DNA from 3 places in the Shewanella sp. SM55 genome. Region 1 is predicted to be linked to each of the others. Evidence: predicted binding sites of a transcription regulator. Region 1 holds the regulator's gene; each other region holds the start of a gene.

Region 1 (4,290 bases):
GGTTTGTCGGCGGGCGCTGCGGCAAACGCGGTACTGGCGTTGCTGATGTTTAAGACTGACAGCCACGACAAAACTTTAGTGAAGATGCACGGTTTAGAATTGCCTGTGATGGCGATTGAAATCCTGTTCCTGTTCATGTTGTTCTGCGCCTTGTACTTCAAGGGCGGCGCGGCGGCTGCGGCCTTAGCATCGTTAACTTCTGGGTTATGGGCAAGCGTGTTCTGGATAGGCGTTGTCGGTATAGGTTTTGGTATTCCATTGCTGTTTATGCTGCTACCCGCCGCGACTCGCCACACTAAGGGCGCGATGATCATGGTGGCTTGTGCGAGCTTAACGGGCGTACTCGCCTTAAGACACTTTATTGTGTACGCAGGGCAAAGCTATTTAAGCTGAGTGTAATCTAGCTTTACATATTGATAGATAAAGAAAAAGCACTGGCAATGTCAGTGCTTTTTTATTGTTTGAATCTTGAGAAGGTTTGCCAGTACAAGCAGGACGCTTATTGGGGTAATAACTCAATAACCGACTTCACCGTTAGCACTAAGGCGCTGATACTGCACAGGACTAACGTCGCCATCTTTGTCTTCTCTTTATCGACACGGCCCACTAATCGTCCTGCGACTAAGTAACCTAAAATCACTGAGGGGAGCAGCATCAACGACAGCCACAGATGTTTTAATTCTAATAAGCCAGTGATCGCTAAAATGATCAATGCAATCATGGAGCTAAAAATGAAGAAGGCCGACAGGGCAGCACGAAACTGCGAGGCATCTTTGCCTGCCAATAAAATCGCCATCGGCGGGCCACCAATCGCGGCGATATTGCCGAAGATCCCTGAAACCACGCCCGCACCGAAGAGGGTTTTCTTATTCACTGGCAGGCTGAATTTATACAGGCTGAGGATCACTGCGACAGTCACAATGGCGGCGATGGATAAACCGAGTATAGGTTGAGGCGCAAACAGCAACAGGCTCGCGCCGATAAAACCGCCGGGCACGCGACCTAGGAGCGCATATTGCAAGCCATTGAATTCTAAGTGACCGCGTTCACGCACTAAGGTCAGCAGGGCGATGGAGAAACCCATAGCAATAACAGGCGCAGGTACAAGTTGTGGATCGACGATATACAGCAAAGGACTGGCGACAACCGCAAGCCCAAACCCAATCAGACTTTGGGTTAAGGCGCCCAGAAACACGACCAGCGAGGCTAAGGCGAGTGTCTGTGGATCTATCATAGAAAACATAGGATTTCCTATATCCCAAACCACCTCAAGATAGTGAAATTTAAAGTTTGAAGTCGCTTGGGTATAAACAAAAAGGGATCGTTAACGATCCCTATTGATGAGCACTGTGATATGACTTTGAAAGCGACGAGTCGCTATTCCATGTCTTCCCACTCGATTCCCATTTGATCCATCAACAACTTGGCTTCGGCGGGAATGCTGTCTGGGTTATCTTTTGACAGATCTTCATCGTTGGGCAATGGCTGGCCAGTGTAGGCGTGCAAAAATGCCTCACACAACAGCTCGCTGTTGGTGGCGTGACGCAAATTATTGACCTGACGACGAGTACGTTCGTCCGTGAGGACCTTAAGCACTTTGAGCGGAATAGACACAGTAATTTTTTTTACTTGTTCATTCTTCTTGCCATGTTCAGCATAGGGGCTGATGTATTCCCCATTCCATTCAGTCATTGACTCACCTGTTATAACGCTAAATTCGGGGCAGATTTTAAACCCTTACAAAGAACAGTCAAATTATTGCTACTATTTCTTTGTGATTGCAAACAGATTTCTTTATGTTCAGACGTCTAAACGTCTTCACGCCTATTGACGATGGCGTTGGGCTTAGGTACATTTAGACGTCCAGACATCTCTATCAGTCTATCGAATTTAGGAGTCCACCCATGGCAGAGCGTCAATTAGCCACACTGGCAGTGCGTCAGGGTATCGAAAGCGATACTCAATATGGCGCAGTTGTGCCACCGATTTATTTGTCGACTAATTACGCCTTCGATGGTCATAAAAATCCCCGCGAATTCGATTACAGTCGTTCAGGCAACCCAACGCGCTGCATTTTAGGCGAAGCATTAGCGCAATTAGAAAAGGGTGCCACTGGCATAGTGACGTGCACTGGCATGGCGGCCATCACCTTAGTGACTACTTTGCTCGGCCCCGATGACCTATTAGTTGTGCCCCATGATTGCTATGGTGGTTCCTACCGTTTATTTACCAACTTGGCGAAGAAAGGCCAGTTTAAGCTCATTGTGGTCGACCAAACCGACAGCCAAGCGTTAGCCGCCTCCATTGCGCAGAATCCTAAGATGGTGTGGCTCGAAACCCCATCGAACCCGTTATTGCGTGTGGTAGATATCGAAGCTATTGCTAAGGCGAGCCATGAGGTCGGCGCGCTGGTGGTGGTCGATAACACCTTTTTATCGCCGATATTGCAACAACCCCTATTGTTAGGCGCGGATATCGTTATCCACTCCACCACTAAATATATCAATGGTCACAGCGATGTGGTCGGCGGCGCAGTGGTCGCCAAAGACGCGCAAATCGGCGAAAGCTTACATTGGTGGTCGAACACTCTAGGCTTAACGGGGTCAGCCTTCGACAGTTATCTGACCCTGCGCGGCCTGCGTACCTTAGCGGTGCGTATTCGCGAGCATCAAACCAATGCCCAGCGTATTATTGAGGTATTAACGCAAAGCCCTGTGGTGAGTAAAGTCTATTACCCAGGGCTTGCGGATCACCCAGGCCACGCCATTGCGGCCAAGCAACAACAGGGCTTTGGCGCTATGCTGAGTTTTGAACTCAAAGGCGGTGAGGCCGAAGTCGTGGCCTTTTTAGGTGCACTCAGCTTATTTAGCGTGGCGGAAAGTTTAGGTGGCGTTGAAAGTTTAGTGGCCGTGCCCGCCACTATGACCCACAGAGCCATGGAGCCGCAGGCGCGTTTTGAGGCAGGCATTAAAGACACCTTATTGCGTCTATCGGTGGGTATTGAAGATGCCGCCGATTTAGTTGCAGATATTCAAGCAGGATTAGCCGCCGTTGCGGCTTGTCAGTAGAGGAATAATAGATGGCACGTTGTCACTTACATAAATTTGGTGGCTCCAGTTTAGCGGATGCCGATTGTTATCGCCGAGTCGCCCATATCCTGTTAACCCACGGTCATAGTGATGATCTCGTGGTGGTCTCTGCGGCGGGTAAGAGCACGAATTTCCTGTATAAATTATTAGCGCTGCGTGATGCGGGTCAGCTATGGCAAGAAGAATTACAAGTGCTGATCAGCTACCAACAGGGGTTGATTGAGCAGTTGTTGTCGAATGAACAAGCCCGCGATCTGCGTGAGCGTTTGGCCACTGATAAAGCGCAACTCATCAGCTTGTTGTCCTTAGATGAGCGCAATGAATACCAAATCAACCATGTGGTGAGCTTTGGCGAACGTTGGTCGGCACGTTTAATGGCGGCGCTGCTGCGCGAATCTGGCGTGGCAGCAAGCCATGTGGATGCCTGTTCAATTTTAGTGGCCGATGAAGCCGCTGTGCCACAAATTCGGGTACAGGAATCCCGCGCTAAAGTACAAGCCCTATTAGCTGCGCATCCCAATGAACGCTTAGTGATCACAGGATTTATCTGCGCTAACGAGCGTGGCGATACCTTGTTACTTGGTCGTAATGGTTCAGATTTTAGTGCCAGCCTGATTGCTAGTCTCGCCGATATCGAGCGCGTGACCATTTGGACCGATGTGGAAGGGGTGTTCAACGCCGATCCTAATAAAATCAACGATGCCAAGTTACTGAAAAGCATGTCACTTGCCGAAGCCGATCGCCTCGCGCGTTTAGGCTCGCCAGTATTACATTCGCGCACTCTGCAGCCTTTGTTTAATACCGAAGTGAGTTTAGCGGTACGCTCAAGTTATGCATCCCACACCGACTTTACCTTGATCGCGCCCCACAGTTCGTCGGCGAGCGCGCCTGTGGTGACTAACCTCAATGCTGTTGTCCTGTTCGGCTTTAAACTCACAGGGGAGTTAACTCGTTTATTAGATTTATTGATTGCCGCGGGTTTAACGCCATTGGCCCATTGGACCTCTGCCCATCAAAGGGTTGAACTTGCCTATACCGCTGAGAATCAAAAACAAGTTCAAAGATTACTCGATGCCGAGGCAGAAGCATTAGGGATCAGCGAGCAGCAGATCAACACAGATTTTGGTTTAGTTGCATTAGTAAGTGCCGACGCCGAACATTATCGCCGCAGCTTCGCCCGTTTACTGAGCCGTGATGCTAA
Region 2 (4,290 bases), on a different contig from region 1:
GAGTAAATAGGCCTGAATGTCTTTTTAGATCATAAATAAAACCGTCTAAAGACCGTACTCCAATGGTCCAACTCTTTGGGTAAATCTTGCTAAGGGGGGCCTGCTAGAAGGCGGTAAAGAATGCCTTCGAATGTTTGTCTATGTTCAGGTTTATCATAAACACGGCCTGTGCTTTTCATTAAAGGAAATAGTGTTTCCCAGCGTGCATTGGTTAGCATCAGTATTGGCATGCTGTCTAAAAATTATCCTCGAAAGCTCAATAGACCCTAGATGAAGTCAGAAAAATCAAAGGTGCTAGCGTATAAGCCTAAAGAATCAGCCATTGCCCGTTTGGGTAAGTACCAATATAACCAAAGGGGATTCTTCCACAGAGATACCAAGATAGGCGTTCACTCGTAAAGGCTGAAAGTTTAACGTCAGCTAGGAGCAGTGTTGCGAGCGTATCAGCGTCATCGGATGTCAGCGCGCATATTTCTGCAACGGGAATAATTTTCCAAGTGGAGAGGTAAGCTGACTTAGAAATTTCATCGACTTCGCTGTCAGAAATCCAAGCATGCACATCATTTACTACTGCCTTTGTTTTTAACGAATTTGCCAAGTCATGATCAGTTACACACAGGCTTTCATATTGGATTTCGTAAGGTGTTTCAAAAAAGGCTTCAGGATCGGATTCAAGAAAAGCGGCGATCTCCTCTAATGTACCGTATGTCTTTGCTGTTTCCTCTGGCAGACCTACGTTGGCTGCCCATGCACAAGATTGAAGTTGCTGTAATAAGATGGCGTTATCGGTCATGGGGTCTGTGCACTCTAATGGTCTGTGTATATGCTGCTTTTTATCTTGCCATATTTGTCTTAGCACTATTAATCTAACCAAATGTCAGACATAAAAAAACCGCTGGATAGCGGTTTTTTTATGGGTCTTAAGTGTAAAAATTGAAATGAATTAAGACTATAGACCTGCGTCAGCGCGCAATATTTCGGCTTTATCAGTAGCTTCCCATGGGAATTCGCTGCGACCAAAGTGGCCATAAGCGGCGGTCGCTTGATAAATTGGACGTGCTAAATCTAGCATGGCCGTTAAACCGTATGGGCGAAGTTCAAAGTGTTGACGGACTAACTTGATCAGCACTTCTTCAGACACCTTACCAGTACCGAAGGTCTCGATGCTGATAGAGGTCGGCTCTGCCACACCAATAGCGTAAGACACTTGGATTTCACAGCGATCAGCAAGACCTGCTGCAACGATGTTTTTTGCTACATAACGGGCAGCATATGCCGCGCTACGATCCACTTTTGATGGATCTTTACCAGAGAATGCGCCACCACCATGACGGGCCATGCCGCCGTAGGTGTCAACGATGATCTTACGACCGGTTAAGCCGCAATCACCTACTGGACCACCGATAACAAAACGGCCAGTTGGGTTGATAAAGAACTTAGTATCTTTGTTTAACCATTGAGCCGGTAATACAGGCTTGATAATGGTTTCCATCACGCCTTCAATTAAATCGGCTTGTGAAACGTCATCTCTGTGTTGAGTCGACAACACAACTGCATCGATACCGACAATTTTGCCATCATCATAGGCAAAAGTGACTTGGCTTTTCGCATCTGGGCGTAACCAAGGTAGCGTGCCATTTTTACGCACTTCAGACTGACGTTTCACTAATGCGTGAGCATAGGTGATAGGTGCAGGCATCAGAATGTCGGTTTCGTTGTTAGCATAGCCAAACATTAACCCTTGATCGCCAGCCCCTTGCTCTGCAGGGTCTGCGCGGTCTACACCTTGATTAATGTCGGGTGATTGCTTACCAATGGCGTTTAATACTGCGCACGAGTCTGCATCAAACCCCATATCTGAATGGGTATAACCAATTTCACGCACCGTTTTACGGGTGATTTCTTCAATATCAACCCAGGCAGAGGTAGTGACTTCACCACCCACTAATACCATGCCGGTTTTGACATAAGTTTCACACGCTACGCGTGCTTTTGGATCTTGAGCCAGAATTGCATCTAGCACAGCATCAGAAATCTGATCTGCAATCTTATCGGGATGACCTTCTGAGACCGACTCAGAAGTAAACAAGTGCTTTGCCATAGTAGGAAAATCTCGTCGTTAGCATTCAAACGTGTAGAAGCATCTACATCTAGACGGCTATTTTAGTTTAAATCCGATTGCCGATCACCCCCGATAATAAAAAATCCTCTCAGATTGTGACCTGAAAACGACTACGCTCTGTCATAAATAGGTTATTTTACTTATATTTCATAGCATTAAGTTTACTATGTTTTTGAGAAATTTATTTCTCCATTACAAGTGATCCTTGCTATGCCCTCTCAAGTAAACGCCAGCAAAGTGACTGGCTTGTTTCTGCGACTTGTATACCCAAGCGACCTGAATCCTGCATCTTCAGGTTGTTTGGGTACATATTCGCCCATCTTTTGCTGAGTGAATGGTAATTTTAGTTTGCGTCACACTGGCATGTAGGGGAAAATATGCATCCAAATTGCCCGCTAGACCCCACAAACAAGCAGGAGAGAGCATGTCTTCCCGTAAAGTACTCGCAAACGCAATCCGTGCGTTAAGTATGGATGCAGTTCAAAAAGCAAATTCAGGCCATCCCGGCGCCCCAATGGGTATGGCAGATATTGCTGAAGTGCTGTGGAATGATTTCCTTAAGCACAACCCGAACAATCCGAAATGGGTAGATAGAGATCGTTTTATCCTCTCTAACGGTCACGGTTCAATGCTGATTTACTCTTTACTTCACCTGACTGGTTATGAATTACCAATTGAAGAGCTAAAACAGTTCCGTCAATTGCATTCTAAAACACCGGGTCACCCAGAATACGGTTACACACCAGGTGTTGAAACCACAACGGGTCCACTCGGTGCGGGCATCAGCAACGCTGTCGGTATGGCGATTGCTGAGAAAACCTTAGCGGCACAGTTTAACCGTGATGGTCACGATATCGTTGATCACTATACTTACTGCTTCCTCGGCGATGGCTGTTTGATGGAAGGTATTTCCCACGAAGCCTGTTCATTAGCCGGTACTTTAGGTTTAGGTAAACTGGTCGCATTTTGGGATGATAACGGTATTTCTATCGATGGCCATGTTGAAGGCTGGTTTACCGATGATACGCCAAAACGTTTTGAAGCTTACGGCTGGCATGTGATTACCGGTGTTGACGGTCACGATAGCGCGGCAATCCGTGCTGCTATCGAAGCGGCGAAAGCGGTGACTGATAAACCAACAATGATTTGCTGCAAAACCATTATCGGTTTTGGTTCCCCCAACAAATCTGGCAGCCACGATTGTCACGGCGCGCCACTAGGCGATGCAGAAATCGCAGCCGCCCGTGAATTCCTTGGCTGGCCACATGCACCATTTGAAATCCCTGCTGACGTTTATGCGGGTTGGGATGCCAAAGAAGCAGGTGCTGCCCGTGAAGCGGCGTGGAACGAGAAGTTTGCAGCATATCGCGCAGCTCACCCAGAACTGGCTGCTGAATATGAGCGTCGCGTTCTGAAAGGTGAATTACCGGCTGATTTCGAAGAAAAAGCGCAGGCATTCGTGCAAGCATCACAGGACAAAGCCGAAGGCATTGCGAGCCGTAAAGCCTCACAAAATGCTATCGGTGCATTTGGCGCTATGTTGCCTGAACTGTTAGGCGGCTCTGCTGACTTAGCGGGTTCTAACTTGACACTGTGGTCAGGTTCTAAAGGTATTCAAGACGACCCAGCTGGTAACTACATTTACTACGGCGTGCGTGAATTCGGCATGAGTGGCATTATGAACGGTGCTTCGCTGCATGGTGGTTTCATCAATTACGGCGCAACGTTCATGATGTTCATGGAATATGCTCGTAACGCAGTGCGTATGTCGGCACTGATGGGCATTCAAAACATCTTCGTTTATACCCATGACTCTATCGGTCAAGGTGAAGATGGCCCAACGCATCAGCCAGTTGAGCAATTAGCTAACCTGCGTATGACGCCAAATATGGCCGTATGGCGTCCATGTGATGCGGCAGAAACGGCAGTTTCTTGGAAAGCTGCGATTGAGCGCCGTAATGCACCTACGTCACTGATCTTCAGCCGTCAAAACCTGAAAGCTCAAGCGCGTACCGCTGAGCAATTAGCTAATGTGGCTAAAGGTGCTTATGTACTGCAAGACTGTGCGGGTACACCAGAACTGATCCTGATCGCAACTGGTAGCGAAGTACAATTGGCAATGGATGCAGCCGCTGCACTGACTGAGCAAGGCAAACACGTTCGCGTAG
Region 3 (4,290 bases), on a different contig from region 1:
TTTCAACGGTGCAAACGTTAATGCCGACGCTTCTCGTCGTTATGGCGCGGGTGCCGATTGGGATTGGCAGATCACTAAAGCGCTGCAGCTAGGGCTGGAATATAACTATACCGACGCCGAATTTACCGATGGTGCTAACGATGGCAAAGAGCTGTCTTGGGTGGCAAAACACACGGGACGCGGTTATGTCAGCATGGATTTTGCTGAGCATTTCCAAGTATTTGCCGAAGCTATCTACACGGGGGATCGTTTTATCGAAGGCGATAACGCTAATCAAGGTGATAAGCTAGCAAGTTACGTGCTTGGTAATTTAGCCTTGAATTATAATCGTGATGCTTGGCTTGCCAGTCTGCGTATCGATAATGTATTCGATAAAGATTATGTTAGCGCAGGCTATTATGGTGGTGGAACATATAATGGTTATTACTCAGGTCGAGGCCGTGATATTCGTTTCACTGTGGGCTACCGCTTCTAAATATTAATGAGCTATCTAATAACAAAGCCAGACTCAGTCTGGCTTTTTATTTTTTACGCTGAGTTCAAAGAATAAATCTTAAAATAGGTATAGTCTTGAATATCGTTTTAGTAGAGTGGTTTAATTGTCGTTATCTATAGTGTTAGCGGGCAGTCATAACTAAATAGGAGTAATTTATATTTTACTCTGCTGTTTATGGCTGAAATTCTTAGTATTTTAGGTATGATGTGAGCTGTAACCGAATCATCTTATTGTTAATAAACAGGTGTAAAGTGTCTTATGACTGATCTTGAGCAACAGGTTTTTACTCAAGTTAGAGCTATCATAGCGAACGAAGAGCAAGTGATTGGCCGCCGAGGGATTCTAATTCCACTCAAAAAAGCGATCCTTGCTGAAGGCGACATTCGTAATGTGATTGACATTATCTCGAGCGATCCCGCATTGGCAGCGCACATGCTTATGCGCAGTAATTCCGCACAGGCTGCTGTAGTGGAAAATCACAAAACTCGCTCGTTGAAAGAAGCTTTGATCCGCTTAGGTCAAGTTAATATCTATCGCTACGCCTTTACGTTCTATTTAAAAGAACGCCTCGATGAACTGCCACAGCCCTATAAAAAGTTGGTCCAAGGTTATTGGAAGCTGACTGAAGATATTGCAACGGATGCGGTAGATAGCTTAGCGGATATGGAAGGTGTGGAGGTTGATGCTGACGAAGTGCAAACCTTAGCTCTGTTCAGTGTGTTCGGCCAAATTATCGCACTGACCGCATTTGCCTATTTAAATGCTAATGCCGAACAGTCATTTCCTTTAAGTGTGATTAAGTCATTGATTGATAATCAACAACAGACCTTAACCATCGAAGCGTTCGAGGCGTTAGATCTCGATCAGGATCTGCGTCAAGAATTTATGATCGCCCATAATTTGCGTCAGACCCGTAATCCTAATTCATCAGGGTTGATACTGCGCCGTGTCTTGTCTATGCGTGGATTGTTGATGAATCCGCTGTAATTTGTTGATGCTATGAAATAGTCATTTGACTCAATAAACAAGCCTGCATTCGCAGGCTTTTTTACTCAATGTCACCCGCATTAATTCGTCTTCTGCTGGCGGGATAAACCTTCTCTCGCCACCAGTTGTAACCAATTTTGGATCAATGCAGAGTTAGCACTGTGGCGGCGATAGGCACCAAATAGCGGTCGTTTCAGACCTTCTTGGCCGAGTTTTACCGTAGCGAGACTCAGTCCATGTCCTTCATTAATCGACCAGCTTGGCAGCGCAGCTATGCCGTCTTTACAGGCGATACGTTGCAATAACATCATGGTTAAATCACAGGTTTTTTGCTCGCCCGCCTCTATGCCCGCAGGTTCTAAAAAGTGGCGATAAATATCTAAACGTGTCAACGGCACTGGATAACTGATAATAGGCAAGTGTGCTAATTGCTTAGGGGTGACATAGGCTTCTTTCGCTAAAGGATGATCCTTAGCAACCACTAACTTCACTTCAAAATCAAACAAATGCTGGTAGGCGAGTGAATGCCCAGGCACAGGATCTGAGGTTAATACAATATCTAGTTCACCCATTTCTAAGGCATTGAGCGAGTCGAACAAGTGGCGGCTCGACAAGTCTAACTCGGCAGTTGGATGATCTTGCCTAAATTGCTCCATTACAGGCATTAACCAGCGAAAACAGCTATGGCACTCAATGCCGACACGCAACTGATTGGTTTCGGTTTCCAGCCCATTCTTCAAATCTGTCTCGGTTTCTAACACCTTAGGCAAAATCTCTTCGGCCAGATGCAGCAGGCGTGCACCTTCTTGGGTGAATGACAGTGGCTTACTCTTACGCACAAAAATGGGCGAGTTAATCCTTTGCTCCAACTCCTTAATCTGGTGTGAGAGGGCGGATTGAGTGACAAAACGTTTTTTGGCTGCGCCCGCCAAACTGCCGCTTTCTTTCAGGGCCATTAAGGTTCGCAGGTGTCTTAGTTCGATCATGTTCACTCCAAGTGAATTTCGCTCATGTTGTGCTTGAAATCAATTCGGTTGCTGGAATAGAGACTAACACAATAAACTTCTAGACGTCCAGACGCCCATTGTTATTTATCAAGGCTGAAGTGCTGAAAAGTGCCAAGAGAAAACAATCTGGTGGGTGCAAGTGCCGAATATGGCTTATCTCAAATAAAGGAAGATAGAGTATGCAATTAAATAGTCTTGGTTTTCCCCGTATCGGGCGTCGTCGTGAATTGAAATTTGCTTTAGAAAAATACTGGCGTGGTGAGAGCACTCAGGCACAATTACGTGAAGTGGCGAGTGAACTTCGCCACACCCATTGGCAGTGGCAAGCTGCTGCTGGCATTGAGCAAGTTCCCGTAGGTGATTTTGCCTTTTATGATCAAGTGCTGACCTTAAGCGCGACTTTAAATGCCATTCCTGAGCGTCATCGTGGTGAAGGGGCAATCGATCTCGATACTTTATTCCGTGTTGCCCGCGGCAGAGCGCCAACGGGCCAAGATGCGCCAGCTTCTGAAATGACCAAGTATTTCAATACTAACTATCATTATTTGGTGCCAGAGCTGACGCAAAACCAAGAGTTTTCGATTGCTTACGAGCAGTTTTTTGATGAAGTCAGCGAAGCGCAAGCGCTAGGCTATAAAGCAAAACCTGTGCTACTCGGCCCTGTTAGTTACTTGCACCTTGCTAAAACTGTGGGTCAAGAGTTCAATAAGTTAAGTTTATTGCCTAATTTATTAACTGCTTATGCTGACATCTTGGCGCGTTTCGCTGCTCAGGGAGTGCAATGGGTACAGCTCGATGAGCCCATTCTCGCATTGGAATTGGATGGCGAATGGCAAGCGGCGATCACTGAGGCGTATCAAGCCCTCAGCATTACGAAGGTGAAGATCCTTCTTACCAGTTATTACGGCGGTATCGCACACCATCAAGCGCTGGTATCGGCCTTACCGGTCGCGGGGTTGCATGTCGATTTAGTCACCGCGCCGGATCAATTGGCGGTCTTTGCTAATGCGCTTGGTCAAGATCAAATTCTGTCGGCGGGTGTGGTCAATGGCCGCAACGTGTGGGCGGCAGAGGCGGATTTGATTGCCGAACGCATAGGCGCGGTTGCCCGTGATCTCGGAGATCGCTTGTGGATCGGTACTTCTTGCTCACTCCTGCACAGCCCTGTGGATTTAGAGGTGGAAGCCACGCTTGAGCCCGCGCTGCGTCAACAACTCGCGTTTGCGAAGCAGAAATTACTCGAACTGGCCAATGTGCGCCAATTGCTACTGGCACCTGAATCAGTCGCGGCAAAAGAGATTGTGCAAACCTGTTTGGCGCGCCGCGAGGCGAAAGCGCAGGCTGCCGACAGTCAAGTGATTGCCCGCGTTGCCGCGTTGACATCTGCCGATTATGAGCGCGTCAGTGATTTCAGCGTACGCCAAGCAGTGCAGCAGCAGAAATACCGTTTACCTCTGTTGCCGACCACCACCATTGGCTCCTTCCCACAAACACCAGCAATCCGTGGACTACGCAGTCGCTGGCGCAAGGGCGATCTGAGTGATGCACAATATACAGAGCAATTACAACAAGTCACCCGCGATACTATCGACCGCCAGCTTAAACTTGGTATCGATGTACTGGTTCATGGTGAGGCCGAGCGCAACGATATGGTGGAATACTTTGGTGAGCAGCTTGCGGGCGTTGGCTTTACCAAAAATGGTTGGGTGCAAAGTTATGGTTCACGCTGTGTTAAGCCACCGTTGATCTATGGTGATGTTAGTCGTCCAAATGCGATGACGGTTGATTGGGCCGAGTTTG

Evidence for each region. The regulator MetJ, encoded in region 1, represses methionine synthesis genes. The targets are predictions, from matches to a motif close to TAGACGTCTAGACGTCTA.
Region 2: metK (methionine adenosyltransferase) is a predicted target of MetJ. The motif match lies at 2,144-2,161, and genes of this name have one in related genera.
Region 3: metE (5-methyltetrahydropteroyltriglutamate--homocysteine S-methyltransferase) is a predicted target of MetJ. The motif match lies at 2,542-2,559, and genes of this name have one in related genera.

What each region holds. Positions count from the first base shown of each region.
Region 1 is NZ_JAKKRS010000014.1:12,032-16,321, reverse strand. Features, by position in the region: gene nrfD (NrfD/PsrC family molybdoenzyme membrane anchor subunit) at 1-393, shown strand, start outside; gene L5L91_RS16440 (sulfite exporter TauE/SafE family protein) at 500-1,243, opposite strand; gene metJ (met regulon transcriptional regulator MetJ) at 1,378-1,692, opposite strand; gene metB (cystathionine gamma-synthase) at 1,905-3,068, shown strand; gene L5L91_RS16425 (bifunctional aspartate kinase/homoserine dehydrogenase II) at 3,080-4,290, shown strand, end outside.
Region 2 is NZ_JAKKRS010000008.1:123,018-127,307, forward strand. Features, by position in the region: partial or broken gene L5L91_RS12080 (transposase) at 1-230, opposite strand, end outside; gene L5L91_RS12085 (hypothetical protein) at 308-793, opposite strand; gene metK (methionine adenosyltransferase) at 950-2,101, opposite strand; gene tkt (transketolase) at 2,547-4,290, shown strand, end outside.
Region 3 is NZ_JAKKRS010000003.1:238,962-243,251, forward strand. Features, by position in the region: gene L5L91_RS06430 (TonB-dependent receptor) at 1-475, shown strand, start outside; gene L5L91_RS06435 (HDOD domain-containing protein) at 755-1,483, shown strand; gene L5L91_RS06440 (LysR family transcriptional regulator) at 1,564-2,469, opposite strand; gene metE (5-methyltetrahydropteroyltriglutamate--homocysteine S-methyltransferase) at 2,670-4,290, shown strand, end outside.